DNA from 3 places in the Neobacillus sp. NPDC097160 genome. Region 1 is predicted to be linked to each of the others. Evidence: riboswitches for the same ligand, from Rfam matches in the RefSeq annotation. Region 1 holds a riboswitch; each other region holds the start of a gene.
The links. Region 1 has a riboswitch for S-adenosylmethionine ahead of ACIQXV_RS11230 (LLM class flavin-dependent oxidoreductase). Riboswitches for the same ligand answer to the same signal wherever they lie in the genome.
Positions count from the first base shown of each region.

Region 2: it holds a riboswitch for S-adenosylmethionine, as region 1 does, so the genes downstream of both, ACIQXV_RS22265 (2,3-diketo-5-methylthiopentyl-1-phosphate enolase) here and ACIQXV_RS11230 (LLM class flavin-dependent oxidoreductase) in region 1, are expected to answer to the same signal.
Region 3: it holds a riboswitch for S-adenosylmethionine, as region 1 does, so the genes downstream of both, metK (methionine adenosyltransferase) here and ACIQXV_RS11230 (LLM class flavin-dependent oxidoreductase) in region 1, are expected to answer to the same signal.

Region 1 covers NZ_JBIWDU010000006.1:265,478-275,989, reverse strand. The annotation lists gene ACIQXV_RS11255 (hypothetical protein) at 1-111, opposite strand, end outside; gene ACIQXV_RS11250 (ABC transporter ATP-binding protein) at 108-797, opposite strand; gene ACIQXV_RS11245 (hypothetical protein) at 819-1,634, opposite strand; gene ACIQXV_RS11240 (RNA polymerase sigma factor) at 1,606-2,145, opposite strand; gene ACIQXV_RS11235 (ATP-grasp domain-containing protein) at 2,600-3,556, opposite strand; gene ACIQXV_RS11230 (LLM class flavin-dependent oxidoreductase) at 3,572-4,621, opposite strand; SAM riboswitch class I at 4,730-4,833, opposite strand; partial or broken gene ACIQXV_RS11225 (VOC family protein) at 5,140-5,511, shown strand; gene ACIQXV_RS11220 (hypothetical protein) at 6,143-6,388, shown strand; gene ACIQXV_RS11215 (VOC family protein) at 6,781-7,158, shown strand; gene ACIQXV_RS11210 (hypothetical protein) at 7,536-7,958, opposite strand; gene ACIQXV_RS11205 (DnaB-like helicase C-terminal domain-containing protein) at 8,026-8,400, opposite strand; gene ACIQXV_RS11200 (DnaB-like helicase C-terminal domain-containing protein) at 8,312-8,977, opposite strand; gene ACIQXV_RS11195 (DnaD domain protein) at 8,977-9,966, opposite strand; gene ACIQXV_RS11190 (hypothetical protein) at 10,167-10,334, opposite strand; gene ACIQXV_RS11185 (dihydrofolate reductase family protein) at 10,500-10,512, opposite strand, start outside.
Region 2 covers NZ_JBIWDU010000017.1:96,193-106,704, reverse strand. The annotation lists gene ACIQXV_RS22315 (hemerythrin domain-containing protein) at 1-189, opposite strand, end outside; gene ACIQXV_RS22310 (hypothetical protein) at 415-762, shown strand; gene ACIQXV_RS22305 (ferredoxin family protein) at 937-1,221, opposite strand; gene ACIQXV_RS22300 (FAD-dependent oxidoreductase) at 1,221-2,516, opposite strand; gene ACIQXV_RS22295 (electron transfer flavoprotein subunit alpha/FixB family protein) at 2,509-3,540, opposite strand; gene ACIQXV_RS22290 (electron transfer flavoprotein subunit beta/FixA family protein) at 3,573-4,397, opposite strand; gene ACIQXV_RS22285 (Spo0E family sporulation regulatory protein-aspartic acid phosphatase) at 4,965-5,207, opposite strand; gene ACIQXV_RS22280 (1,2-dihydroxy-3-keto-5-methylthiopentene dioxygenase) at 5,435-5,965, opposite strand; gene ACIQXV_RS22275 (methylthioribulose 1-phosphate dehydratase) at 5,993-6,622, opposite strand; gene ACIQXV_RS22270 (2-hydroxy-3-keto-5-methylthiopentenyl-1-phosphate phosphatase) at 6,616-7,290, opposite strand; gene ACIQXV_RS22265 (2,3-diketo-5-methylthiopentyl-1-phosphate enolase) at 7,291-8,502, opposite strand; SAM riboswitch class I at 8,577-8,688, opposite strand; gene ACIQXV_RS22260 (pyridoxal phosphate-dependent aminotransferase) at 8,775-9,953, opposite strand; gene ACIQXV_RS22255 (carbon-nitrogen family hydrolase) at 10,072-10,512, shown strand, end outside.
Region 3 covers NZ_JBIWDU010000023.1:55,664-66,175, forward strand. The annotation lists gene ACIQXV_RS25820 (tetraprenyl-beta-curcumene synthase family protein) at 1-384, opposite strand, end outside; gene ACIQXV_RS25825 (alpha/beta hydrolase) at 403-1,206, opposite strand; gene ACIQXV_RS25830 (gamma carbonic anhydrase) at 1,325-1,837, shown strand; gene asnB (asparagine synthase (glutamine-hydrolyzing)) at 2,067-3,971, opposite strand; gene metK (methionine adenosyltransferase) at 4,232-5,431, opposite strand; SAM riboswitch class I at 5,633-5,771, opposite strand; gene pckA (phosphoenolpyruvate carboxykinase (ATP)) at 6,035-7,621, shown strand; gene ACIQXV_RS25850 (DUF2584 domain-containing protein) at 7,683-7,925, opposite strand; gene ACIQXV_RS25855 (alpha/beta hydrolase family protein) at 7,983-8,777, opposite strand; gene ACIQXV_RS25860 (ABC transporter substrate-binding protein) at 8,909-9,925, shown strand; gene ACIQXV_RS25865 (ABC transporter ATP-binding protein) at 9,947-10,512, shown strand, end outside.

The DNA of each region.
Region 1 (10,512 bases):
AGACAGCCCGATTAAAGTACTAAGTCCTCCACTTATCAATAAAGCACCGATCATCATGAGAATAAAACGTCCTTTTTGCCGCCGCCAACTTTTCAAAATAAAGGAAATCATATTGGAAAGCCTTCCCGATCCCTAATGACAGAACCGTCCTTCATTTCGATTACTCTTCCGGCTTTTTCCGCGAGAATGGGGTCATGTGTGACAATAATTACTCCACAATTATTCGTTTTATTTAATTGTAAAAGCAATGAAAATATCGAGTTGCCAGTCTCAGTGTCTAAATTCCCTGTTGGTTCGTCCGCTAAAATCCAATCAGGGTCAGCGATTAACGCACGTGCAATCGCGACACGCTGCTGCTGGCCGCCAGATAATTGAGATGGGAATGCGTTTAGTTTATCTCCTAGTCCTACCAGGTTTAACAATTCTTTTGCCCGTTCCGTTTTATTTAAGGATATTTTCCGATTAAACAATGGAATCATCACATTTTCCAAAGCGGTTAGAGAAGGCAGCAGGTGAAATTGTTGAAAAACGAAACCTATATTGGTGAATCTTATATCTGCTAAATCGTCCAATTTTAGTTTAGAAATAGGTTTGCTATCAAAATAGACCTCTCCACTTGTTGGTTTATCCAAAGTGCCGATAATGCTTAGCAAGGTAGATTTACCGGAACCGGATGAGCCCATAACGGATACAACCTCTCCTTTAGTAAAGTCAATGGTAATTTCATTAAGCGCACTGGTTTTTACACCATCGCCAATGTAATCCTTTGAGACAATTTTTAAAGCAATATGTTCCATAACTTAACTCCCTTTTTTGATTTACTTTTCAACATAGGACTTAGCAAGTTTTATGAGTTCTTCTTCATTGATATTTCCTCTTATAACAAAATCAATTACTTGGTCTTTATCACTTTTTACATACATATTAATCCTTTTACCGTATTCTCCAAGATCTGTTAGTATTGCAATCACATTCTTGTTATTGAATGGAATAAATTTAGCATTAGATTGAATTTCCTCTATAACTTTCTTCTCTTTTCCACTAAGCAATTGTCTGCTATTTTCAGCTAAAGATTGGTTTACATAAACCCATTTATCACCACTATGCCAGATGTCCCAATATGTGATTGGACCTTTGAATTCTTTTGCTGTAAGAAAAGGGGGATAAACGATAACTCCCCTTGATACCTCTAACGGCATTTTCAAATCAATTGTTGGTCTCATTATTTTAAATGAAGCTCTTTTTTGTGATTCCGTCAGGCCAAAGTTTTTATGAGATTTAATCATAAAAGGAAAGTTTTCAAATTCTCCCCATTTTACATCTGACGGAGGTAATACTGACTTAATTTCAAGGTTATGCCAAATGTATGAAACAGAATCCGCCTGATGAACTACCTTAACATCACTTTTCCTATCGCCTATATTTCCGACAAGTACAAAACATATTAAACTTACGACGACTAATGCTGTCGAAACCTTGAGCCATTCCCAATTTAGGACGGACCGCCGTCCCTTAGATTTTTTATTAATTTTTTCACGCAATTGGTTTTTAACGATATCTTTTCTTTCATTTACCCAAATGATTTCTTCTTCCAACTTTTCAACCTTAAAGTCTAACGATTGACGGCAGTTCAATAGCTTCATCCTCCATCAATAAGAATTTTCCGATGGTTTTAGTGGCTCTGTGGAGAGTTGTTTTTACTTTCGCTTCTGACCACTCTAGTATTTCGGCAGTCTCTTTTATAGAAAACCTCTTGATTTTTCGTAACACAAATACCTCACGTTGAGACGGCTTTAATCGTTTCAACGCTCTCAATATCATCCTGCCATCTTCTTTAAGTTCTACTATTTTTTCAGTTGATAAATGGCTATCATTCTCTTTTTTTAATGCTTTTACTAACTTTTTAATCTTTGATTCTTTCCGAAAAAAATCCATCGTTGTATTATGTGCTGATCTAAATAAATAATTTTTCACCTTATGTATATCATTAATGCTTCCATACTTTTCATATACCTTAAGAAACGTTTCCTGCATCAAATCCTCTGCAGTTTGCGGTTCTTGAACGATAGCGTAAATGTATTTAAAAATTGATACGCTATAGTCTTCATACCACTTGAAAAATTGTTGATCTTTTATGGACCCCATTTTAGTTCCTCCCATTTAGTTAATAGAGAGACGTTAATATGATTAAAAAGTTACAGTTTTTAAAATTCTAAATGTTTATTTTATATTAATGTTTATATTCATTTAAAAATAGTCCTTCAATTACATTTAATTCTAACAATATTTTTTAATCTCCCCTTTAGCTTTTTACACCTTAAAATAACTAAATACCCTATCCCACAGTTTTCGCCCGTTAATGATGTAGACTCAGATGAAATCACACAGACTAAATATACCAATTAAATTATCCTGACCGTTCGTGCAATAAAAAATGACCGCCTATTGGACGATCATACTCCTTTTAGATTTAATTCAGAAAAATGTATAAGCTTAACATTATGGGGTTTTCTTCTTCTTTAATTAAATCAAGAAGACTTTCAATATCCCATTCATTATTATCAGGTAATTCTAAGGAAATTTTTGTTACTTCTCTAAATTAAGCCGTTGCTGTTGTTGCGTATTTTTCTTCTAATGTATTCTTTAATAATAAAGCTACTTCGAGCATTCCGTATTTTCCAGCTTTTGCTTCTGCATCAGAATTATAGTTCGTGTTTGTATTAATATCGTAAGTAAAAATTTCACCTTCAGCATTTTTGATGAACTCGATTCCAGCAATTTGAATTTTATTACCAGCAAGTACCTTTTTATATTTTTCTAAAATTTCGTCCTCAAAACCTTCAATGATTTGAAACTTAGGCTTCTCTTCTACTTTTTCTCCTACCGGGCAGAATAAATCGCCAATTTGGCATGCGTCCGCTGGGCAAAGTTCAAATCCTTCCGAAGTATCAACCTTAACGGCATAAACAAAGTTTCCTCCTACAAACTCGCAACGGGTTATGTAGCTTTCAGGAGATTGAATGTATTCTTGAATAAGGGTAATTCCATCGACCGGTTCTTCGAACGTAGGTCCTTCCACATAAGCTTTTAGAACTTCTATACTATGGAATAATTGAACACCTAAGCCTTTACCGGCACGGTTATGCTTCGTAATAAAGGACTGTCCTTCAAATGCTTCGGCTGCCTTTAAAATGTTTTGTTTTCCAACCGCTGCAATCGTTTTTGGAGTCTTAACACCATACTTGTTTAACTCTAAATATTGTAAAACCTTACTAACCTCAAGCTTTAGAGCACTCGTTCCATTTAACACCGTACGTCCATGTGCTTCAAGCCAAGCCAATACTTGCCCAGAAAATTCAGCTGCAAAACGATGATCACGTGTATGAGAAGAAGCACTCATTCGGCTATAGAAGATTCCTTCTGGTGGCTCTATTGATAAATCTAGCGTTCCTTCGTCCAAATGCCATTCTTCATAAGGAACACCAAATTCCGCTAACCTTTTTGTTAAATGGACTGTCCACTCACTATTTTCATGTATCACATATACCTTGCTCATCATTATGTCCCCTCTCTAGTTCTTTATTAAACTACGTTTTTGTTCAACTAATGGCATAACCTGCTTTGCAAAGCGTTCCATTTCCTCTAATTGAGGTGAAAATTGCAATAACAATAAGTCTAAGCCAGCTTCTTCATATTGTAAAATTCGATCTGCAATTTGCTCAGGTGTTCCTACTAAGTTCGGTCGTAGGCCGCGATTGGATACAGAGTAATCCTGTAATTGGATTTGTTGCTCTAATTGTGATTTAGTAGTGAAATCTTTAAAGCCAGCATATCCGCTAGTGTCTTTCACAGTCGTGATTTTTGCAAGCTCAGCCAGAGCCTCTTCTTCTGTATCACGGCAAATAACATAAGCAGCCATACCAAATGAACTAAATGGCGCACTGCCAGTTTGTTCACGGCGTGCCCTCATATCGGTTATTTTTCGATCAATCTCTTCAACTGTACCACCGTGCATAACATAAGCATCACATTTTTCTGCTATGGTTTGCTTACCTTTTTCACTTTCACCGCCTGCATAAAGAATCGGGTTTGGTCCTTGAACAGGTTTCGGTGCAAGCTTCGCATCCTTTAATTCGTAAAATTGACCAGAATAATTGAAGGTTTCTTCTGTCCATAATCCTTTTAGTACATCAATAAACTCTTCGGTACGAGCGTAACGCTCATCATGTTCTGTAAAAATACCCCCATATTGACGTGCTTCTTCTGCCCACCAAGCAGAAACAACGTTAAGAGTAAAACGCCCATTACTGATTTGATCAATATTTGCTGCCATTTTGGCCGCTACAGCAGGATTATGAAAACCAGGGCGAATCGCAGTCATAATTTCAATTTTTTCTGTCACTGCTGCAAGGGCTGCTGCTGTAGACCAAGCTTCAAGAGAGTCATGCTCCGGACCTTTAATATCATTTAAATATAATTCAGCTATTAAGGTAGTCGAGTATCCCCATTTTTCAGCAGATTGTATTACTTTCTTTGCATAATCAAAGGTAGGCGGCATATTTTCATTCTCCACATTACGTAACCAGCCTCCAAAAATCGGTAACCAAAAACCATATTTCATTTGTATTCTCTCCTCTACCATTCTAATTCTATAGTTTTCCTATTATTTAAGTTGGATTTATGTTTAAATTAAAAACTCTCTTCCTAAGAAGAGAGTTTTATTACCCTCTTCTCATCTTTCAAGCGATGTGCTTGATGGAATTGGCACAGTATTCATAAGAACCTGCTGCCGAGGCTTCAAAGGGCCAGTCCCTCCACCTCTCTGGATAAGAAGAAAAATGTACATTCAATTTTTTAATTAACTAAAGTGATAATAGTTTAAATTTATCAAATTGTCAATCAAATATTTCTAAACTCTAAATAACAACTTATAAACACGATAAAGGAAATTTTATCCTCCAATCAGTTTCAGTCTGAAGTTAACTCTTTAGGAAATTATGATACATCCCAGGGAAAATTATTAATGACCTTAAGCATAGGCGTGTTTGGTAAATATTGTGTATATTCCACAGTACTCATTTATACTTAATTTATGCGAGAATTTTTACTATTTAAACCTAATAACAAGGAGGAGTAACAATGAATCTTGGCGCGTTTTCTATCAGTTTAAATGTAAAAGACATTAATAAATCAAAAGCATTTTACGAAAACCTAGGATTTTAAGTCTTTGGTGGTAACATTACACAAAACTGGCTTATTATGAAGAATGAAAGCTGCGTAATTGGGATTTTCCAAGCCATGTTTGAAAAGAACATCCTTACTTTTAATCCAGGATGGAATGAAAATGCCGAAAATCTCGAATCATTTACGGACATTCGAGAACTACAAAAGCAGCTTAAAGCAAAAGGAATAAAAATTCTATCTGAAGCAGATGAATCAAGTGAAGGACCTGCACATTTAACAATTGAAGATCCTGATGGTAATTCCATTCTTTTGGATCAGCACAGATAAAAGTGCGCCACAGGGACGGTTCTCATGGTTTTAAATGAGGTAACGCAGACCACAAGAACCGCCACTAGGGTTTCAGGTACCTGTATTCATTAAAGAACTGTTCCCTCCAAGGGAAATAGCATGAAGAAGAAAGTAATCCACCCGGTCTGATAAACTCAAGGGTGGATTATTTTTTATGGTTAAATCACAGAATGGCTACGAGTAGGCTTACAAATGCAATCGTAATCATAAAAAAGGGGTAGATCCCCATTGTGCTAAAGCGTTAGCACATCGGGCGTCAGACACTGAAGATCCCATCCGGTATCATTTTCAATCCAAAATAACCCTCAAATCCTCCAACGTTTCCCTGAGTTAGTTTTGTAATTTATTACCACGTTCCAGGGTATCCTACATGCACACATCCATTCCCCTCCTAAATGTCACATATACCTTCATGCTCCAAATCTTTAATTTGCTTTTCTGATTTTATTGAAAAACGGGTACAAACCTATCGCATGTCCTTCCCTGGATACATATAAATACAGTAAAAACTCACAACAGGGATAGATGTAAGGGGGGCCAAATATGGATTGACTAACGAGAAGGTTTCTGCACCATCTATAGAATGATAAAAATTTCCAGAAGGAGATGGATGATTATTAAAACGATTAGATTTGATAACACGTCATGTAGTGATGTATTATCAGCAATTTTTGATGAAAACTGGAAGCGTGAATTGACAAATGAACATGTAGTTTACACTGCTACATCGTACAACGCGGAAGTAACACTGTATCTCAAGGGCGACTATAGTCAAGACCTTGTTTTCGATTATGGCAGCAAAATATTGGTCGCAGGAAAGACCTATCATCTACCACCACACAAAGAATATAGATAAAATGAAGTGCATTTTTAATTATCAGCTTTCTTGGAATATAAATGAATAAATGAGAAGCAGAGGGTGTCCCATAATTGAGGGCACCTTCTTTTCTACAAAAAAAGATGATTTGACCATTAATTGCTACAATTAAGGTCCCGTATAAAAATCCCTTAAATCAATAATGATACTTAACTAAATCTATCCAACTAACTCTGAATCCTTTTTTCACTATCAAATAAAACTTGAATCCCAGAATTCCATTAAATCTCTATCTTCTTTATGTTTTATTTTAATGGAAAGCTATGTACCTGGAAGCGTTTGGTAAATATTGTGTATTCCACAGTACTCATTTATACTTAATTTATGCGAAGATTTTTACTATTTAAACCTAATAACAAGGAGGAGTAACAATGAATCTTGGCGCGTTTTCTATCAGTTTAAATGTAAAAGACATTAATAAATCAAAATCATTTTACGAAAACCTAGGATTTCAAATCTTTGGTGGTAACATTGAGCAAAACTGGCTTATTATGAAGAATGAAAGCTGCGTAATTGGGATTTTCCAAGGCATGTTTGAAAAGAATATCCTTACTTTTAATCCAGGATGGAATGAAAATGCCGAAAATCTCGAATCGTTTACGGACATTCGAGAACTACAAAAGCAGCTTAAAGCAAAAGGAATAAAACTTCTGTCTGAAGCAGATGAATCAAGTGAAGGGCCTGCACATTTAATAATTGAAGATCCTGATGGTAATTCCATTCTTTTGGATCAGCACAGATCAAATTGAAGAAGACAAAATCAAAAATTCAGAAAAAAAGGAACTCCCATTGTGCTAAAGCGTTAGCACATCGGGGGTCTACCCTAAAGATCCTGATTGCTTATCAGCCCCCATTAGCGTATGAACTTTGTGAATTTCCTTTGTTTGAAAATTTCATCTATCCCATTACCCATCAATAATCACCTGCCATACTAAATTGTTTCGAAGATTTCCTGTGGATGGTATGCTTATAGTGTTGCAGCAACAATGAAAGTCCCTCCCGCCACTGTTTTTCGCATGGCCCATTCCTCCCTATTTTTACACTTTCAATATAAAAAACTGCCCATTTCCTTAAGGAGAATTCTCATGTTTCTTTATGAGGGTTAAAACTACCACAAGAACCGCCCCTATGGTTTCTTAAAACATCCCGCTATTGCCGGAAAACTCACAAATTCCTTCCTCATGTCGCGAAACAAAATGGCACCTTTGCCTCTAGCAAGCTGGAAATCTAACGGATATTCGTGACAGTTCAATGGGGCTTGATGGAAGTTTTTTCGATAGAATTGGATGGCTTCTTGCTCGCTGGACGCAAAGATAAAGATAAATTCCTTCTGGCTCCTTTTCAGTGAGTAGATGCGTATCTTATGAAAAGCTAATACATTGTTTTGAATCAATTCCGCTACTTTCTGATGATCGGCTTGATCAAAGTCTATTTTGGAAATATTGTCTTCTAATGAAATTTTCCGTTCCGCTAGTAAATGGTAGAGATAATGGGCCAATGAGGTATCTTCAAAGATTAAACTATCCTGGTAAAGTTCTTCCACAATCATGAGTTAGCACCTCGTATTCAATTTTTTTATCATTTGTTGGCTTCAACCTTATTTGGCGAATGAAGGATTATGCAATGGTAAGACTCTGTTCCTTTTTATCCTCAATCGTTCCTGTATGCTCGTTGTAATTCACTGCAATGGTTCCAATTGGACCATTTCGGTTTTTCGAGACAATGATTTCAAGGGAATGATCCTCGGAGTCATTGTCATAATACGCTTCCCGGTACAGGAACAAAATGACATCGGCATCCTGTTCCACACTGCCCGATTCCCGAATATCAGACATCATCGGCCGTTTATTGGCCCGTGATTCTACTGATCGATTGAGCTGCGCCAAACAAATGACGGGGCAATCAAAATCCTTTGCCATCGTTTTGAGGGATTTCGATATTTCCGTTACTTGTAAATGGGAATTCCCACCGTAGAATTGACCTGAGTGGATTAGGGTTAAGTATCACATCAGTTTTTCCCATCGATGGCCTTGCCGCTAGAATCGTCACTTCCCCGCCCTGAAAGCCTCCTGTCACCTCATCGAGCTTTTTGATACCCGTTGTAACACTCTTCAACGTTAATTGATCTTCCCAGGGTGCCTCATAGATATTGGACAACGCTTGTTGTAAGGACGTGTGATCCTCCATTTTCATTTGATTAATTTTATCCAACTCAGCAATGACCTTCGCTATCTCCCAATCATTCATCGCTGCAACCGTTAAGATGTTTCTCTTTTCCCGTTCCTTCCACAGGTCAAGGATGAGCTTCTCCGTTTTGTCAAACTTCTCGGGATCCGCAAACGATAACAGTTCCGAAAGATAAGACATTCCCCCTAATGATTCGAGGTCTGGCAGGGTGGTTAAGTGAAGCAATTCAATATGCTTACCTGCTCGCTTTAACTCAACCATACTTCGCATTATTTCTTTATGTCGTGTACTTTCTAGCTGTTCAGGTTGAACTACGGTATCCTTGAGTAAGTACTCGGCCTTCATCAAGCTACCTAAGAACACTTTTTCAGCTATACTCATCACTCTTCACCTCTTGTTAGGTCGAGTTCAAACCCGCTAGGAATATCTCTTCCGGCGGTTGCTTGTCTAGGCTTTGGTACAGACTTTTGGTTCTCCTGATAGGAATCAATTTCTTCTACGGTCAGTAAGGATTCATTTTCCCAGTTCTTCAGAATCCCGACAATATAGTTCAGCTTTCGCTTGTTATTGGCACACGCAATATTCATCGCTTTTAAAATCACATCTTTCGGCTGTATAAAGCTAGAATCATCTAACCAAGATAATAGCTGCTGTTTCGCATTCACGTTCGAAAAACCAAATCCATTCGCGTCCCAAAAGTCAACAATTTCTTTCACATCATTTTGATTGTTCTGTAATGGATGATCGATGTCTTGATTTTTCTCTATATTTGGATTAAAGGCTTCTTGTTGTTGTTGTTGTTTTTGTTTTTTATTTTGTTTTTGTTTTTCTTTTTGCCCACCTATCGTATGACGAGACAGTAACGTATCGTCCATTTCTTCATATTCGGTTTTATATGTATCATTTTGAGCTTGATCGCGATCTTCCTTGCCCAAACACATCTCATCTTGTTCACAAAAAGATTGATAGAGGCTGCGAATTTCCTGTTTTCCAATGGCTTCCGAAACATATTGAATCAGTGAGAGATCCTCCACTTCCTTTAACTCTGAAAATATACAATCCATCACCGGTTTCCCGCCCTTTTGGAGGTTCTCTTTCCCCCAGTTTTTAATCGCGAGTTCTCTTGTTTCAGGATTGTAACGTATCAACTTGTGGTGCAGGGTGAATCGTTCCATTAACGAATGAACACTCTCAATCGAATAGCCTAAATCAAAAGCCATTTGTTTTTTCGTAATTTTATAGATTCCAATTTGAGTTGTTTGTGGATTCGTCAGCAGATAAACGTAAAAATATTTATCCTCTGGGCTCATCTCCTCCATCACAACCGGATTCTTCCAAAAATCCGTGCGCACCATTCTATACCTTGGCATCCTCAACCAAATCCCTTCTTCTATTAAAATTCCCTTCAAAGAAGATATAGAGATAAAAGGAAAGAAAGGATAGGCGGTTTTCATAAATATGTGACTATTTGATGACAATCATAAAAAGAGTCAGACCCCCAGCATGCTAAAGCGTTAGCATCTCGGGGGTCTGACCTCGCAGTTCGATGAAGTTCTTCCACTATCAATAATTAAAAAATAATTTTAGATACCTTCAGTAACGGATTCTCTATGTCTAGATGGTTCTCACGTTTTGACGAAAAATCTTTTTGTTGTTGTTGTTGTAGTTGTTTTTGTTTTTCTTTTTGTTTTTCTTTTTGCCCACCTATCGTATGACGAGACAGTAACGTATCGTCCATCGTCCATTTCTTCACATTCAGTCTGTTAATGCCGTGCTTGTAACACCTATCATCTTAAGCAAAGTAGTAATTGGTTAACTCTATCCATAAGTATAATAAGTGAAAACTTGTATCGAGTATTACCTTTTGCTATTTATTACAATTTATCATTGGAATGGGATGATATTATTCATTACCA
Region 2 (10,512 bases), on a different contig from region 1:
TTCTTTAACTTTTACTATTAATTCTCCAAAATTATGATCTGCATCTGTTTCTTGATCAATTTTCTGCGTTAATCCGTATAATCCTTCTAGTTGATCCAATAACGGCGGGTGTTCACTTTTTAATTGTTTAAGTCCTTCGCTTAATTCAGCTTGGGGCATTCCCCCAAAATCACTCATGCAGCCACTCATAATCCTTCACCTCTATCGTTTTCTTTTGTCTCAAGTATAAAAGTAACCATTTATTTATGTAGTGATTGATGTCACATTAATAAGCAAATGTAAAAGTGATGCGATGTTTTTGACATTTTTATGAAAACGCTTTAATTTTTTTGAAAAGTTTTACCAATTATCACACAAAAAATGTTGAAAGGCTCATATAATATAGTTAGAACTTATAAGGGAGGTCAAAAATAGATGAAAACCCCAAATTACCATGACTTTTATCAAAAGGCATTAATACCGATTGGATTAAATGACCGAATGTCCCTGCAGGAATCTGAAAGCTTCTACTCTGATTCACCTTCCACTCATTGGCTGATTGCCGTTGAAGGGGTACAGCTCCCACAGCCAAACATATACTATAATTGGAAAGTGAGTATATACCCTGCTGATGGTGAAGGTGATTTCAATTGGAGAAAGCCTTATTATTGTTCAGCAACTTTGAGGTTAATGGATGATGCAATAGCACTTGCTACTACATTAGTTGCATTAAGTAAAAAAGATGAACTTTCCTCAGCAGCCCTATTAGAGAAAATAAGCTAAACCCCTAAATATTTATCTTCTGCTTCACCTTCTTTTTACCCTTACTTGTGAAAAAACCTACATATAGTGATAAAAGCGTATGGCTTCTTGATTCTCAAAGTAGACATTTTGCTTTCTTATCCAAAAAAATGCTGCTTGCACAAATGGCAAACAGCACTTTTTAAATTTTAGGAATTAAGCAAGTCGGAACACAATCCCATGTCCGCCTTTAGGGTATTCCCATTTAATGTTCTGGTATGGGCAACCAATTCGGCAGCTGCCGCATTCATGACAGCCTTCGTAACCTACCTGCATGCGTGTCCCTTCCCACTTATAAACCTCAGCCGGGCAAAATACTGTACAAATTTTATCGGGACATTGAGTCATGCAAACATCATGGTCAAGGATGGTCAAATGGGATTTGGTATCACACTTAAATCTGAGGAGGTACTGTTTTTCCTCGATATTCTTCGTTGACATTATTTCACCGCCTTCCAAGCACGATAAATATCTTGCAATACTCGAAGCGTTCCTTTTTCAGCTGTTACACTCTTCATGATTTGTTTTTGCTTTTCACGTTTTGGCGTGCCATCAACTGTGAAGAATTTACTCATTGCCTTGTTCATCATTGGTACATACTCATTAAAGTATTGAGGATACTTTTCAAATGTATGTGCCGCATCTTTGTATTTCTCTAAGTCCTTGATGATAAAGCTATCATAAAGCTTCTCTCGGTAAATATTTAAGTTGGCCTCTGTAAAGCCTCCTCTGGCTTTTGCCTCAAGTATCGATTCTGCTGCTAATAGCCCTGAATGCATCGCCATGTTCGAACCTTCACGATGGATTGCATTAACAAGCTGTGCAGCATCCCCTACAACGATAACGCCATTACCAGCCACTCTTGGCACGGAACGGTAACCGCCTTCCGGTATAAGGTGGGCAAGATATTCTGCTGATTCCCCGCCAGCTATCAATGGTTTGACCATTGGATGATTTTTCAGGTAGTCTAGCAGTTCATATGGCTTTAATTTTGCTTTAATCATACTTGAGAGGGTTGTTCCTACCCCGATATTTAAGCTGTCTTTATTCGTATAAAGAAAAGCTGTCCCAAGGTTCCCCTTTGTGGAATCTCCGAAAATTTCGATTGTACAACCTTGGTTGTCCTCTAAGTTAAAGCGATCATTGATCTTTTCTTTTGGCAGATTAATAACTTCCATTACCGTTAAAGCTACTTCATCTGGACGAAATTCTTTATGAAAGCCTAATTGTTTAGAAAGCAGCGAGTTAACTCCGTCAGCAAGCACGACAACATCCGCATAGACCTCACCATCAGGACGGTCTGTACGAACACCAACAACCTTTCCGTTTTCAACAATACACTCTGTAACAACTGTTTCGTTTATTAGCAGGGCTCCTGCTTCGACAGCCTTATTCGCAAACCATTGGTCGAACTGGGCTCGTAATACCGTAAAATTATTATATGGTTCTACAGCCCATTCAAGACCTTTATAGCCGAAGGAAACGACAGATTCTTTATCCATCATCCAAAAGCGCTGCTCAATTACCGGTCTCTCCAGCGGTGCTTCTTTCCAAAACTCAGGAATCAGCTCTTCCATTTGCTTGCGGTACAAGACACCACCCATTACGTTCTTAGCCCCAGGGTATTCCCCTCTTTCAATAAGCAAAACATTAAGCCCATTCTTTGCACAAGTAAGGGCACAAGATGTGCCTGCAGGGCCTGCCCCAACAACGATCACGTCAAATTTTTCAGGCATAGCTTATTTCACCGCCTTTTTCGGTTCTTAGCTGCTTAAATTGCTCGATTAGTTTAGGGACGATTTCCATTGCGTCTCCGACAATTCCATATGTTGCAACATCAAAAATTGGCGCATTCGGGTCCTTGTTAATGGCGATGATGAACTCGGAATTTTTCATGCCGACTACATGCTGAATCGCTCCTGATATGCCAATGGCAAAATAGATTTTAGGTGTAACAGTTTCCCCGGTTTGACCAACTTGCTGCTCATGAGGGAGCCAGCCTGCTTCAACGACATCACGGGTACCGCCGACACTGGCACCAATTGTTTCGGCTAGTTCATGAATGAGCTGGAAATTTTGCAAGTCCCCTAATCCTTTACCTCCACAAACAATCACATGGGCATCGGCCAAATTGGCCTTTTTTGTTACGTCATTCACAATTTGCAGCACTTTTGTGCGCATATCTTCTTCTTTTAGATCTATTTTCTCTGCAAAGATTTTTCCAAGTCTGCCGCTGTCAGGCTCTAATGCTTTCATGACCTTTGGTCTGACTGTTGCCATTTGCGGGCGATGTTTCTTACAGAGGATTGTCGCCATGATATTGCCGCCAAATGCCGGCCTGCTGGCCTCTAGCAATCTATTATCTACATCAACATCGAGCATTGTTGTATCTGCGGTTAATCCAGTGCTTAAATCTGTCGCAACAGCACTTGCTAAGTCCTTCCCATTTGGTGTTGCGCCGTATAGAATGATTTCCGGCTTATATTTTTGAGCCAGCAGCATCACTCCCTGCATATAGGACTCTGTCCGGTAATGATTCAAGACAGGATGATCAATAACATACACTTCATCAGCACCATAAGAAATGACTTGTGCCGCTAATGATTTAATCCCGTTTCCTAATAAAAATCCTGCTAACGGAACTTGTAATTTATCAGCAAGCTTTCTACCGGCGCCAAGCAACTCCAGTGAAACGCCTTCGATTTTAGTATCATTTTGTTCGATGAATACCCAGACTCCACGATAATCGTCTAGATTCATGAAAACCCCTCCCTGCACAAAGATAATCTTTATTATTTAGACGACTGTAATGTTAACAGGTCCTTTTTCTCCATCAAGACTTCCATGAGTTTACTAACTTGCTCATCAGCAGACCCCTCAAGTCTTTTACCACCTTCAGGTCTAGGAGGTGTAAACATTTTACCAACAATTGTTGGCGAACCTTTTAATCCAAGCTGAGTACGTTCTACATTTTCAAGATCACTTACCGCCCAGATAATGGGTTCATATCTGGCTGCTTTAATCATGTTCGGCATTGGTGAATATTCGATATCATTAATTTCCTTTTCAACAGTTAACAAGCATGGCAATTCCGCCTGAATTAATTCATAACCGCTTGTTAACTTCCGTTTAATTAATACCGTTTTTTCCTTTTGATTAACTTCCGTTACTTCTATTACATTTGTAACAGGTGGAATATCCATTCTTCTTGCGATACCTGGTCCAACCTGCCCTGTATCTCCATCGATGGCATGTTTTCCACAGATCACCATATCTACAGGGAGATCCTTGCTGATTCTTTCTAGTGCTTTAGATAGGGCATAGCTAGTTGCAAGTGTGTCAGCACCCGCGAAGGCACGATCAGAAATTAAATAGCCTCTATCTGCACCTATTTCAATACTCTTTTTAATAACAGCAGTTGCTTGCGGTGGTCCCATTGATAGTACCGAAATCGTACCACCCGTTTTTTCCTTAATTTTAACGGCCTCTTGCACAGCATGGGCATCGTAAGGATTCAAAATGGCTGGAGCACTTCGGCGGTCGAGTGTGTTTGTTTTTGGATTAATTTTAATAATTTTTGTATCAGGTACTTGTTTGACACATACGACAATGTGCATGTAGGACTTTCCCTCCTCCATATAATCTAAGTTTGATGAAAGCGTTTGCTCTTTTTGGTTATATAAAATGCTTTTATTAACGATATATGAATCGCAACACAAGCATAGTACCAAACAATGATTGTTTTCATTTTTTTCTTACTTGCTTTAACTAAAACAATGAATCATTGGACATACATACAGACTAAGACGTTCTATGAAGCGGTTTCTACAAAACTATTGGAGTTGAAGTAATAACTAGTTGTGGTAAGATATGTAGTTAATCATGATGTGAGTTTTCAATAAAATTAGTACTAATATAACTATATGAAATATTGAGATATAAACAATGATAAAAATCACAGCTTATGTCAAAAAATGTAGATAATGATGATAGGATTTTGAGGATTAATTGTGGGCCCCCTCAAGGGGAAAGCGGATCGTTTAATTCAATAGAGAATGGTGTACGAAATACACAGGGAAGGCCTTCTTATCACTTTATTTTTAATTCAATAACGAATACATAAATCGAAGGCCTTCATTATAGCAACCTTAACAGGGCTATTCATCCTTTCTACGTGTCAGGTATTAAACCAGAACTTTGGGCCAAATCATAATCATTTGTTTAAAGGCAAATTTCACTTCTTCATTTGGCCTTGAAGTTTGCCCAATGGTCCTTTGGTACATATTAATTAATTCATCTAGTTCTTGGCTGTATTTAATCGTTTCATCACTCGTAAAACCCAGTCTATTAGCGCTATTGATCATTAGTTCTCGTTTGACCTTTATCTCTTCAATCATTTCAAATTGTTTATTACTATACTTGTACAATGTTATCCTCCTACCCGTTTCTACATACTGTAATCTGCCAAAAAAGTAGACTACTTGAAGAATTATGACAACTATTTTATTAAAAGTAAACACTTTCGCAAAAGTAGACAAAACATTCTATTTCTTTTGTTTTTCGACAAATTCCACAGGGTCATTCTTGTAATTACGACAAAATTAATTTAAGAAAAAAACTGGCTAGCAGAATCTGCCAGCCAGTTTTTTTCTTATCATTTCACTTCTTCTTTTTCATAAATTGGTACCCAGCCTTCGGTTGTAACAAAGATTCTTACGGCGACAACTTTTCGGTCATCTTCAAGAGTAAAGTAGTGTCTTGTATTTTCAGGAACTGATATCAAATCACCTGGATTTAAATGTACGTCGAAAAACTCTCCATCTTTACCTTGGATGACAAATACACCGTGGCCGCTCACAATAAATCGGACTTCATCATCTGTGTGATGGTGCTCATTTTTAAAGTTTGTAAGCAGAACGTCAAGATTCGGTGTATGATCGGATAAAGAGATGACATCTTGGGCTTGATAGCCTCGTCTAGCAGAAATATCGGTAATTTCTTCAGCAAAAGTAGTTAAAATTTCTGCCTTTTCCTCATCGCTCAAAAGATATTTTTCAACCAGCGACGCAGGTAGCTTACGAATATCCCAATTTTCATAAATAACCTCCTCTGCTGCAAGGAAGTTCGCTACTGCCTCTTGTTCGTGAATTTGCTCATCTTTGTTTTGGAATGTAATATAAGCCATTGTAAATCTCTCCTTATAAATTAAGTATTAAACTACGTTAAATAGTTGATATGGTTTATGTTCTAATAAACGTAGCTGGTAGCGGAATAGAAATTCTGAAGCTTCAAGAATTTTCTTTGCTTCAAAAGCGTTCCTTCCCCATACGGTAATCCCATGGTTTCTAATCAAAACAGCACCGGTATCTCCTAAAACATGTTCAGAGAATTTACTCGCAAGTGTCGGAATATGAGCAAAGTTGCGAATAATCGGGATTTTTAAGACAGCATCCTCTTCCCACTTATCAAAGGCTTTAATTAGTTCCTGCCCCTTAAATGTTACCTCACCATTGTCTCCATAAACTTCAGAGATGACGTTATTATCAATTGTATGGACATGGAGGCTGCAGCCTGCATTCGTCTTGCGGTAAATTTCAACATGAAGAAGTGTTTCGGCTGAAGGCTTTAAATAGGTTTCGCAGGCAGCATGGCCAAATTCGTCTACAAGTAAAAAGTCTTCGTCCGTTCGCTTTCGCTTATCCTTGCCACTAGCTGTTACTAGAAATTGAAGCGGTTGGTCACTCACTTTAATTGCAAGGTTTCCGCTTGTTCCCATAAACCAGTCGCGCTCTGCCAGCTCATCCTTAACATCTGCTAATTCAGTCCATCTTTCGGTTAACATGTTGGCTCACCCACCTCAATTCTTTTATTAATTTCTTCGATACAATCAAAGAAGGTATGAAAACCTTGATGGTTAATACCCCATTCCACACATTTTTCCTCAAGCAAATCCCTTGCCAGCACAAAGTCAGCATGCTTCGCGGCCTCAAGATCGGTTACAGAATCTCCAATTACTATTTTGAAGCTGTCTTCACCGTAGTTTAGTTGACGAATAATGCTCGGCTTACAGCAGCCGCAATCATTTTCACATAAAGCGTCACATTGATTGGGCCAAAGAATCTTGATGGTCTCACCCGAAAAATCTGATTCATTACAATAGATTCCTGCAAACGGTGCATACTCCGCTAATATCGGCTGAACAAAAAAGTCAATACCGCCACTAACAATATAGAGTGGAATCCCTTTTACACGTGCAAATTCAACAAACTCTTTGAACCCTGGTCGGATTTTGGCATTCTCAATTGCAAACGATGTAATTTCTTCCTTCAAATCACTTGGTAATAAAGAAAATAGTTTGCCTACTCCCTCATTGATAGAAATTTGGCGGGAAAGAATTTGATCCTTGAGCTGTATCCACTCTGGAGGGGCAAATTTTTTCATAATGGCGATGATATTATCACTTTCTGTCACGGTCCCATCAAAATCACAGAAAATCACTGGTTTAGTCATTTAGACGCTCACCTCGGCATTTCCCCAGAGCTGTAAGGCCTGTTTAAGTTCAGGGTACTGTTCCGCACCTTCCACCAGCAACTTCCCATTGAGATTCGTTTCAATCGCCTGTCTAAAGGCAATACCCCCGCCGCGTGCACCACCCGGATGTCCATGTACCCCGCCGCCGGCATTGATGACAGAATCAACGCCAAAATCACCAATTAATAATGGTACAAGACCAGGGTGTATTCCCGCTGATGGAACAGGAAAAGCTTTTTTATAAACATCTTCTATCGTTAGTTCTTCAGCTATGGAAAGGGCTGCATGTTTCTCTAGTGCTACTGTTCCATATGGTGATGGGAATAAGGACAAGTCTGCCCCGGCATAACGGAGAAGCTTACCAAGTAACAAAGAATGTGAAAAGCCGAATTCAGGTGATGAGGTTAATGCACCACTGACCGCAGGGTGGGCCATGAGCGGCAAGTCAATTTCTCCATCTTCCCTTAGCTCCTGCAATACATCTAACCCATACGAAAATACATTAAACAGCAGGAGGTCTGCCCCGAGTTCTGCTGCCTTTCTTGCTTTATCACGAAGCTTAGATGTCCGTCCAGTAAGGTTTACTGCGTATAATGTCCGGTGTCCAGTCTGTTCCTGTACCTCCTGCAAAACGGCTTTTCCAGCAGTAATTCTTTTTTCAAATGGTGTTAATTCATTTTCAAATAGAATTTCATCATCCTTCACAAGATCAACACCACCAAGAGCTTGCTCTTTTAGCTGTTCCGATAAGAAATGAATGTCTTTACCCAGCACTCCTTTAAAAATGCTCATTAACAGCGGCCGGTCGTAAACATTTAATTTGTTGCGAAGCCCTTCAATCCCATACCTTGGACCTGGGAACAAGCTCTTTAATTTATCATCAAACTGCAAATCTAGTATTTTTATTTTCCCATCCAAAGAAAGCTTTCCAAAAACCGTCGTTAAGATAGCCGGCAGGTCATTAGAAAAATTAACGGTTGGATAGGCAATCCTAATAAGTGATTGATCCTCATTTGCAGACGGTAACCCCTCGATGGAAACGACTCTGCCTTTATGCTTGCGCAATTGACTTTGCTCTAATTCAGGCAAGTTCGTCCATGATCCAACAGTTAATCCAAGTGCAATTTCCTCGGCTTTTTTTTCTGGATTCTTTTCATCATGTAGTAGATATGTCGCAATTAATTCAGACATTTCATTCATCTTCCTTTCAAAAAACATAAAAAACCTCTTCAAAAAAGAAGAGGTTAGCATAACAAACTAACATCTTCTCATCTTTCAACATAATGCTGCAAGAATTAGCACCGTGCTTAAAACACAAGTTTTAAGTCGGTTGCCGGGCTTCATCGGGCTTTTCCCTCCGCCTGCTCTTGATAAGAAAACGATTCGTATTTATTCACTTTTTAAGTTATTTAAGTTTTTTAACTTTATTTGAGATTATCCCAAGAAAAAAATAAAATGTCAACTTATTTTTTAAATATTTCTAAACAACTTATTCTTCTGACAGCTTCCGTTAACCGCTCCTCAGATGACAATAGACCTACTCGGACATAGCCCTCGCCAAACTCTCCAAAGCCATTCCCCGGTGCAACCATTATATGTGCTTGATCCAGAAGAATATTGGCAAATTCCTCAGATGTAATCCCATCCGGCACCTTTAACCAGGCAAAAAATGAACCCTTCGGTGCCGTGACATTCCATCCCAGCGACCGAAGACCATCGATTAATACATTTCGTCTCCGTTCATAAAGCTGGTTTAACTCTTTAACACAATCCTGCGGGCCGGTTAATGCTTCGGCCGCTGCCTCTTGTACCGCCCCAAATAAACTTACATACAGATGATCCTGAAGTAATTCAATAGCAGTAATGACACTTTCATTTCCTACGGCAAATCCGACACGCCAGCCTGCCATATTATAAGTTTTCGATAACGTATATATTTCAATCCCAACTTCTTTTGCTCCTTCAACCTGCAGGAAGCTCAATGGTTTTTCACCATCAAACCCGATTGCGCCATAGGCAAAATCATGAACGACACAAATATTGTTCACACTTGCCAGCTTTATTGTTTCCGCAAAAAATTCTGAAGTGGCCGTAGCTCCTGTCGGATTGTTTGGATAATTGAGGAACATTAATTTTGCCTTTGAAAGAATATCAGCAGAAAGTTCATTAAAATCCGGCAAAAAATGATTTTGCTCTCTTAATGGCATTGTTACCATTTCCGCGTTTGCCAGTGCGACTCCAGACAAATAATCAGGGTAACCCGGGTCGGGTACGAGAATGGTGTCACCTGGATTTAACAAGCACTGGGGTATTTCTACTAGTCCTGCTTTGCCGCCAAATAAAATGGCTACTTCTTTATCCGGATCAATTGTTACCCCGTATTCTTTAAAATAAAAATCCGCCGCAGCTTGTTTTAAATATCGATGTCCTTGAAACGGAGAATACTTGTGATTCAGAGGATTTGCAGCCGCTTCTTGAAGCTTAGCAACAATATGTGATGGGGTCGGCTGATCAGGGTTACCTTGACCTAAATTAATCACATCATGTCCCTCGGCAATATATTCCCCAACCTTCTTCACAAGCCCTGCAAAAAACTGTTTTGGCAGACTATTTAAAAGTTCTGATGATGGAAATTGCTTCATCTATTTCACCTGCTTTATTAGTTTTCAAAATTCATTTGAAATTCTAGTGATAAATGTTATAACTTTTATATCAGCTTGTAAAGATAAAATTCCGAAATTTCTTAAGAGGTGAAGATTTGTGAAATTAAAAATTACTTGTCTACAAATGGATATCTCCTTTGGTGACCCTTTAAAAAACTATCAATCTGCTGAAAGGTTAATTGAAAAAGCAATGAATGAGCACCCTGATATCATTGTCCTTCCAGAACTGTGGACAACAGGCTATGACTTAACACGACTTGATGAGATTGCCGACAAAGATGCCAAGCAAACGATTGAATTTCTCCAAAATGCGGCAAAGAAATTTCATGTTCATTTTGTAGGAGGCTCTGTGGCAAACCGTGAAGAAAACGGGGTAATGAACACACTGCTTATTGTTACAAAAGATGGCCAGCTTGCTCATCGCTATAGTAAACTACATCTTTTTAAACTAATGGATGAGCATCTCTATCTGCAAGCCGGTGCTGAAAAAGGATTATTTCAGATTGAAGATCAGTCGTTTGCAGGTGTTATTTGTTAT
Region 3 (10,512 bases), on a different contig from region 1:
ATCGTCATCCTGATCCGAACGGAGGCGGTAATAATTTTTCTCATCGGCATGGAGAACAAGGGCATCTGACATCGATTCATGCAGGGCAGCAAAATCATTGGGGTCAAGGGACGTACTCCGGTCACACAGATTATCTAAGTAGTCGCTGATGGTTTGATAGGCAACGATAAACTTAATTGCTTTTTTATAATGCTCGCCAGCCGTAAGCGCAAGGATGGCTCCACCTTCACAGTGAAAGGTTTTGTGCTCGATACTGGCGAGCGCCTGATTTCTTAGCTCAAGGTTCGGAATTTTTTCAGCACGGCTTCTCCAATAAGCCAATTCTTGATGGACTGCTGGAAGTATTTTGCGATAGACCCTGGACATGAGGGTGATTGGCATCATGGATTAGATCAAACCTTTCTATACAATGTATCCTATTGCTTTTAATTGACTGTTAACAAAATCCTTTGCGTATTCGAAAACCTCTTCACGCTCCGGTTCATTAAATATTTCATGATAGCATTTAGGCCATTCCTTAAACCTTTTTTCCGATAATGGAACATGATTGAACCATTCTTTCACCGTTGCTTTATTCACAATCTGATCATCCCCGCCTTGCATCACAAGCATCGGGATATCCTGTATTTTCTCAAGATTTACAAAGGCCTGTTTTATCGCACCTGCAAGTTCACGATACCATCTGACAGAAATCTTTGTCACGTAAAGTGTATCATTGGAATCGGCTTCCCTTACGTCCTCATTTCTTGTTGCCATCTGGACGCTTAATCCAGAATTCATCCTTAAGGAAGGATAAACAATATTTAAAAGATGTGACATGGTGTCTAAGAATTTAGATGGAGTATGAACAAGTCCTAAACAGGGGGATGATAGAATCACACCTGCAATATTCAATCGTTCTTCCTGTAATAAGCGGATGGAAATCAAGCCCCCCATACTATGTCCTACCAAAAAAACCGGCAGTTCATAGCGGTAGGCAGCTTGAACCCAATCCTTTACCTCAATGATATATTCATCAAAGGAATCAATATGGCCGCGGCGGGATCTTGTTGTCATGCCTTGCCCTGGAAGGTCGGCCATGATGACATGAAAGCCGGATAACCGCCACATTTCAATCAGCCAGCCATATCTGCCATGGTGTTCCATTGCCCCATGAACGATTACGATTACCGCCTTTGCTTCCCCTTCAGCTTCCCACTTCCACATATTTTATCCCCCTAGAAAAAAGTAATAAGCAATTGTTTTCGTAAATAAGATGAATTTTTTTGAAAATCGCTTTATTCATCGATAAAATAGTACTATCATGCAAAAAGGAGCGAACCCGATGATTTACCCCTATAAAAATAAATATCCGTTAATTGCTGAGACCGCATTTATTGCCGATTATGTAACCATTACTGGCGATGTCGAAATTGGCGAACATTCCAGTGTCTGGTTTAACTCAAGTATAAGAGGTGATGTCGCACCAACGAAGATTGGCAATAAAGTAAATATTCAAGATAACTCTATCTTACACCAAAGCCCTAATAACCCGCTAATTTTAGAAGATGAAGTCTCGATTGGACACCAGGTGATCCTTCACAGCTGTATTATCCGGAAAAGAGCATTAATCGGGATGGGCTCGATTATTCTTGATAATGCTGAAATCGGTGAAGGTGCATTTATTGGCGCAGGGAGTCTTGTACCTCAAGGGAAAAAAATACCCCCTAATACTTTAGCATTTGGCAGACCAGCTAAAGTTATTAGAGAATTGACTTCAGAGGATAAAAAAGAAATGGAACGCATTTATACACAATATGCCGAGAAGGGTCAATATTATAAGTCTTTGCAGTCATAAAAATTTGAAAAGCACCCATCAACCGGATGGGTGCTTTCATATTACAAGTTACGTAAGTATAAATTTCGACTTTGAGAATTGTCCAGCTCCAGCGCCCTAGCGGCTAGTGTCCTTCGCTCTCCGCCCTACGATAAGTCAACATCGAATCGCCTCCGGCTCTCCGTGTTTCCTTTATCTCAGTTGGAGCGCTCCAGGCCATACGCCGCTGACCAGGGCGCTTCCGCTTTTCTTATTGCTTCAACGTTTGCAATTCTTTTTGTAAGGCATAATCCCGTTGAAAAGAATAAACATCCTCTACATATACTTGATGCCACACCATAAACATAAGAACGGTCCATATTTTCCGGCTGTTATCAGCTTTTCCTTGGCAATGGTCTTCAAGCAATCTCAAGACATATGTTTTATTGATTAAATGATCTGTGTTACTTTCACGGATGATCGTTTTCGCCCAATCGTTCATTTCATTCTTTAACCAGTGACGAATTGGTACTGGAAAACCAAGCTTTTTCCGATCAAGTACATGTGCAGGCACAATTCCTTCTGCTGCTTTTCGTAAAATATACTTTGTTGTCCCATTTGCTGTTTTCAAGCTAGTCGGGATTTTCGATGCGACCTCAAACACAGCCTTATCAAGGAATGGCACTCGTAGTTCTAACGAATGGGCCATTGTGACTCTATCTGCCTTAAGTAAAATATCACCGCGCATCCATGTATGGATATCAATATATTGCATCCGGTCAACCGGGTCGTATCCCTTCGATTCCCTGTAAAGTGGGTTTGTTACATCTAAATAATTCAATCCTTCATGATAAACATTTAAAAGATCGCGCTTTTCTTCTTCTGAAAACATTTTTGCATTCCCAATATAACGCTCTTCCATCGGGGTTACGCCGCGTTCAATAAAACTTTTCCCCTTCATCCCTTCTGGCATCATGCCAGCAATCCCTTTTAAAAGCACTTTTCCTACTCGCGGGATTTTATTAAATACCTCTAATGATTGCGGCTCACGGTAAATATTGTAACCGCCGAATAGTTCATCGGCTCCTTCACCTGAAAGAACAACAGTTACATGTTTACGGGCTTCACGAGCAACAAAATAAAGCGGTACGCAGGCTGGGTCAGCAAGCGGGTCATCCATATGCCACATGATTTTTGGCACTTCAGTCATATATTCTTCTGGTGAAATCACGTAACTGATATTTTCCACACCAAGCTTTTCGGCAGTTTCTTTGGCAACATCAATTTCACTAAAGCCATTGTGATCAAAACCAACAGAGAACGTTTTAATGGCAGGGTGATATTGTTTGGCAATTGACGCAATAATCGAAGAGTCAATTCCACCGGAAAGGAAGGAGCCAACCGGAACATCGCTGCGCATATGTTTTTCAACTGAATCAAAAAGGATGTCGCGAATTTCTTTAACAAATTCATCTTCAGATTTCTGTACCGGCTTAAATTGTGCCTTCCAATATCGTTTGATTTCCATAGCCGAGCCGATTTTCTTCGTAAAATAATGACCAGGCTCAAGCTTGTGAATTCCCTCTGACAACGTATTCGGTTCAGGAACAAATTGATAGGTCAAATAGTGCTGCAAGGAATCATAATTTAAAACATCATTTTCTAATGCCAGCAGAATACTCTTTTTCTCAGAAGCAAAGAACGTTCTTTCGCCGTCTTCAAAATAGAAAAACGGTTTGATTCCAAACGGGTCGCGTGCCCCGAAAAGCGTCTGTTCTTGCTTATCCCAAATGGTAAAGGCAAACATCCCACGCAGTTTTTCCACCGCTTTTTCCTTTAAATGACTATAAAGGGCGATAATGACCTCTGTATCGGAGCTCGTCGCAAATGATAAGCCCTCTTTAAGAAGTTCTTCACGTAGCTCAACATAGTTGTAAACCTCACCGTTAAAAATAATCCAGTAGCGTTCATTTTCATACGTTAACGGCTGATGGCCGCTCTCAATATCAATAATACTCAAGCGGCGAAAACCAAATTGAATATGATCATCATAATAAAAGCCATCATCATCCGGTCCGCGATGGGTGATAATATCATTCATATTTTTAAATTCTTGTTTTTGCTTGTCACTATAGTTTTGTGTTTTGTCGTGTACACAACCGATAAAACCACACATTATGTACCTCACCTACTCCATTAAAAATAAAACCTCTCTAATACTACCACTTTTTTTATAAAAAATGCACTGTGAACAATAGGAAATTAAAGTATCTTCAGTTTTCACTTCTTTTGGCCTACTTAAACATTTTATTCCAGTTAACCATTTACTGAACAAGAAAATAGACGAAAAAATAAAAACGGGAGTTACATTAAATATGCAACTCCCACTGCTTTTATTGCCTAGCTGCAGCGCCGAGGCGCTTTCGCTTTTCTATTTTATAAATTTGCTTGCCCGCGTAAAGCCTCTGCTTTATCAGTGCGCTCCCAAGGCAGGTCAACATCTGTACGTCCAAAATGGCCGTATGCAGCTGTTTGCTTGTAGATTGGGCGGCGAAGGTCAAGCATATTAATGATTCCTGCTGGGCGAAGGTCAAAGTTTTCACTTACAAGATCAACTAAAACATCTTCACTTACCTTTCCAGTGCCAAACGTATCAATAGAAATCGAAACTGGGCGTGCCACACCAATGGCATAGGCTAGCTGAACTTCGACTTTGTCAGCAAGGCCAGCTGCAACGATGTTTTTAGCAACATAACGTGCTGCATAGGCAGCAGAACGGTCAACTTTTGTAGGATCCTTACCGGAGAAGGCACCGCCGCCATGGCGAGCATAGCCACCGTACGTATCAACAATAATTTTACGGCCAGTTAAACCGGCATCCCCTTGTGGCCCGCCAATAACGAAACGGCCTGTTGGGTTAATGAAATATTTTGTATTTTCATCAATAAGTTCTTGTGGAACAACCGGATTGATGACATATTCCTTCAAGTTCCGTTGAATTTGCTCTAACCCTACTTCCGGATTATGTTGAGTTGAGATAACGATGGTATCAATGCGAACCGGTTTGTCATTTTCATCATACTCAACGGTTACTTGCGTTTTCCCATCTGGACGAAGGTACTCAAGAACCTTATCTTTACGCACCTCTGTTAATTTGCGAGCAAGCTTGTGTGCTAGTGAAATTGGAAGAGGCATAAGCTCATTGGTTTCATTACAAGCAAAACCAAACATTAAGCCTTGGTCACCTGCTCCAATTGCTTCGATTTCTTCATCTGACATTAATCCTTCACGTGCTTCAAGGGCCTGATCAACACCCATGGCAATGTCAGGACTTTGTTCACCAATGGAAGTTAACACAGCGCAAGTTTCGGAATCAAAGCCATATTTAGCACGATCGTAACCAATACCTTTAACCGTTTCACGAACAATCTTTGGAATATCCACGTAAGTAGAAGTCGTGATTTCGCCGGCAACTAGAACTAATCCGGTTGTTACCGATGTTTCAGCAGCAACACGGGCATTTGCATCCTTTTCTAAAATGGCATCTAAAATGGAATCAGAAATTTGGTCACAGATCTTGTCCGGATGACCTTCAGTTACTGATTCAGAAGTGAACAAACGACGTTTTGTTGACATCTGAATTCCTCCTATCATATGAGATCATCGAGGTTTTATGAAGGTTACAGGAATACTTCTCGAACCTCGTGAATTGATACGGTACTCATTCCCTTAGTATGAAATAAACAAAGGATTTTTATTAGAAACTCTTTTCATAAAAGGACTTATACAAAACAAAAAACCTTACCATAATGAGGAAAGGTTGTTCCGGGCCTTTCACTCTTATCGTTCAAGGCTGAAGCCTTGCGTCAGATTAGCACCTTCGCATTTGAAAAGGACCTGTTAAGCGGTCATTCTTTTCGTATTGCAGGTTGCTGGGTTTCATTGGGCCTGTCCCTCCACCAGCTCGGGATAAGAGAGTATCCGTTCAAATCAGAATGATACGCTAAAATGATGAGTACTGTCAATAAGTTTTTCAAGAAATTTTCAGGGAGTAGAGGAAGGAAGATTTCATTATTTATTCATAATCTAAATTATTGTCATGACTGATTATAAATTATTTGAATAATGTATAAAATGTAACCTAAATTCATTTAATAGTGTAGACTATTTCTCTAAATGTGTTATACTATTTATCAATATTATGATAATAAAAACCAAAATAAAGGAAGGTTTCCGTAAATGAATTCTGTTCATATTCCAAATGAATTAAATCAACTTTTACAAGAAAGTAATGCTCAATTACAATTATCCGTTCCCCAATTAGTCGAAAAAATCTTAACCCGCAATGAAGGAACGTTAACCGCAACGGGAGCCGTTCGCGTCTCTACTGGCAAATATACAGGTCGTTCACCGCAGGATAAATTTATTGTGATGGAAGAGGCAACGAAAGATAAAATTGCTTGGGGACCGACGAATCAGCCAATTTCTGAAGCGGTGTTCACTAGCCTATATTATAAGGTTCTTGAGTACTTAAAACAACAAAATGAAATTTTTGTATTTAAAGGCTTTGCTGGAGCTGATAAAAAATCCCGCTTACCCATCCAGGTGGTCAATGAATATGCGTGGCATAATTTATTCGTACATCAGTTATTCATTCGCCCATCTGAAGATGAGTTACTTTCACATGATGGCGGATTTACGGTTATTTCTGCACCCAATTTTAAAGCCAATCCTGCTGTTGATGGTACGAACTCGGAAACCTTTATTATCATTTCGTTTGAACGGAAAATTGTTTTAATCGGCGGCACTGAGTATGCTGGGGAAATGAAAAAGTCCATTTTTTCAGTCATGAATTATTTGCTGCCTGAAAATAATATTTTTTCAATGCATTGTTCTGCGAATGTCGGTCTTGAAGGCGATGTTGCCTTATTCTTCGGTTTATCCGGAACAGGGAAAACCACTTTATCAGCCGATCCTAATCGACGGTTGATTGGTGATGATGAGCATGGCTGGTCATCCAATGGGGTCTTTAATGTTGAAGGTGGGTGCTATGCCAAATGCATTAATCTTTCGCGTGAAAAGGAACCGCAAATCTTTGACGCAATTCGCTTTGGAACAGTCCTTGAGAATGTAACAATAAATCAAGAATCAAGAATCCCTGATTATGATGATGGAACATTGACCGAGAACACGAGAGCGGCCTACCCTATGGAAGCGATTGATAATATTATTCAGCCCAGCATTGCCGGTCATCCAAACACGATTGTATTTTTAACTGCAGATGCGTTTGGTGTGCTGCCTCCAATTTCAAAATTAACGAAAGAACAAGCCATGTACCATTTCTTAAGTGGGTACACGTCAAAGCTTGCCGGAACTGAGCGTGGTGTAACATCACCTGAAGCCACCTTCTCCACCTGCTTTGGTGCACCATTCCTGCCGCTTCCTGCGACCCGTTATGCGGAAATGCTTGGTGAAAAAATATTGGAACACAATGCCAATGTCTTTTTAGTGAACACAGGCTGGACTGGCGGAGAATATGGAGTCGGCAGCCGGATGAAACTTTCCTATACAAGAGCAATGGTGCAAGCCGCTCTCGAAGGCGAACTCAACCATGTCGAAACAGTCAAAGATGAAATTTTCGGCTTAAATATTCCACTTCATATTGCCGGTGTACCAGATGAAGTCTTGCAGCCGAATAAAACATGGGCAGACCCTGCGGCCTATGAGGCGAAGGCAAAGGAACTTGCCGGAAAGTTCCGTGAAAACTTCAAGAAGTTTAATGATGTATCTTCCGAAATTGAAGAAAAAGGCGGCCCTGTTGTTTAAATATACGCAAAAGCCCATATCAATTGGATATGGGCTTTCTTATGTCCACAGGCCTGCCTGCTTAGTTCGTCGAATTTAATGATACTAATTGATAGGTTAGCGTTGTACTGTTGTTTTCCCATTCCACTTTTTTAATCAATGCGGATCCGCTTGAATCACTGTCCATCGTTTTCTTTACATCAATGGGAATTTCAATCGGATAGAGCCTGTATCCTTCCTTTACTAGCACAAAAAGATTTTCCCCTACTCTTTTCTCCCTGCCTTTTGTCACAATCATGGTATTCAATTCAAGAGGCATACCCATAAAAAAATCCGCTCCTCTGCTTGTATTAACTATTAACTATTAACTATTAACTATATATTACCATCTTTTGCTATGGTTTTTCATCCACTTTGATAAATCCTCAACGACTTTTCTATTCACTGCAGGCGGAAAATAGTGAGTAAATTCGTCAAAATACCAGCATTCAACCGGTTTGTCCAGGACTCTAAGCCTTCTTTCAAGACGATAGGCATGCTCCACGGAAACATTATGATCCATTACCCCATGAATAATTAGGACAGGTGCAGCCAATCTTTCCAGTTCAAATAATGGCGTCCGCTTCTGATAACTTTCCGGAAACTTCTCAGGGGTACCGCCAATAACCCGTTTCATCATCCTCCGTAGATCTTTCCTTTCCTCATACGTTAGGGTCATGTCACTAACTCCGCCCCAGGTAACAACAGATGCTGCTTCGGGGAACTGGATCCCTGTCAACAGCGCCATCACACCGCCGCGTGAGAAACCAAAGATATGGATTTTACGTACCCTAGAAATAGATTTCAACAGCAAATAAGCAGAAAATGCATCCTCTCTGTCTTCCCCGGCAAAATCCTCATTCCCCTCCCCGCCTTGATTGCCACGATAAAAAGGCGCAAATACAATAAAACCCTCTGAAGCAAACTGGGCAATTCGGGCGGGACGAACCTTTCCAACATTTTTAATGCCGCCGCGTAAATATAGGAACCCATCCATCGGTTCATTACCAATCGGTGCCGCAAGCAGCCCTTTCACCCTTAATCCATTTGAAAAATAGGTAATAACCGTTAATTCAACATTAGGATTTGGCGAAGGAAAGCGTATGTGTTCAAGGATTTCCCCATTATTTATCTTCATCTGCCAATCCTTCCTTTATCAAACTTATTAAAATTTATTATAACTGGGCATTCACATATTTTTCTACTTTTCATACGATATCTTAGGCAAATAGCCCAGATTTCTTAACGGTATTGAAGGAGGTTCATTTTATGAAAAAATCGTTAAAGTTCAGTTTCTCCTTTCTTCTCATTGCTATTCTCATGTTTTCATTAGCCGCTTGTAACACTGATTCCAAAACAGAGACAAAGAAATTGGAAAAAGTTCGTATTGCAGAAGTGACCCGTTCCATTTTCTATGCACCGCAATATGTTGCACTGGCAAAAGGATTTTTCAAGGCTGAAGGGTTGGATGTCACCCTAACGACTACTCCTGGTGGCGATAAAACAATGACAGCCCTTATCTCGGGTGGAGCAGACGTTGCCCTAGTTGGATCAGAAACATCCATTTATGTTTACGCTCAAGGCGCAAATGATCCGGTCATCAATTTTGCACAACTAACCCAAACCGACGGCACATTCCTAGTTGCCAGGGATAAAATCGACAATTTCTCATGGGATCTATTAAAAGGAAAAACGTTCTTAGGTCAACGTAAAGGCGGCATGCCGCAAATGGTCGGTGAGTTTGTTTTGAAAAAACATGGCATTGACCCCCATCAGGACTTAAAATTAATCCAAAATATCGACTTCGCGAATATCGCCAATGCTTTTGCCTCAGGCACAGGAGAATTCGTGCAATTATTTGAACCCACGGCCAGTATTTTTGAAAAAGAAGGAAAAGGCCATATTGTTGCTTCCTTTGGAAAAGAATCCGGCCATGTCCCATATACCACCTTTATGGCGAAAGAAAGCTTTATGAAAGAAAATAAAGCAACAATTGAAAAATTCACAAGAGCCGTTTACAAGGCACAAAAATGGGTGGAATCCCATAGTGCTGAGGAAATTGCTAAAGCGGTTGAACCATATTTCCCTGATACAGACCTTGAAATCATGACAACGGTTGTCGAGCGCTATAAGAGCCAAGGCTCGTTTGCAGCAGACCCGATTTTAGACGAAGAAGAATGGAACAATCTTCAGAGTATCATGAGGGAAGCGGGAGAGCTTCCAAAAGAAGTTGATCATAAAACGCTTGTCAACACAGAGATTGCTGAAAAAGTCATTAAAAAATAATAGGAAAGGGAGGCCGTTTATATGAGCTTTTTACACGTTCAAGATATACATCATACCTATTTCACCAAAGCCTCTGCCACCACGGCCCTCTCCGATATAACATTTACGGTTGAGGAAGGGGAATTTGTCTCCCTCCTTGGCCCAAGTGGCTGTGGTAAGACGACCCTGCTTTCAATCATTTCAAGTTTACTTAAGCCGACCCAAGGAAAAGTCTTGTTAGAAAATAAACCCGTAACTACGTCTAAAAATCAAATCGGTTATATGCTCCAGCAGGATTATTTGTTTCCCTGGAAAACGATAGAAGAAAATATCCTGATGGGCCTGAAATTATCAAAGCAGCTAAATGAAAAAAACAAATCCGCCGCATTAAACCTGCTAGACCAGATCGGTCTCTTAGGTGTGGAAAAACAACTGCCAAAGCAATTATCCGGCGGAATGAGACAGCGGGTTGCCCTTGTAAGGACGCTTGCTACTGAACCTAAATTACTCATGCTTGATGAACCCTTTTCCGCCCTTGATTATCAAACTAAGCTTAAGTTAGAGGATTTAGTGTCGCAAACATTAGCTGAATATGGTAAGACGGCCAT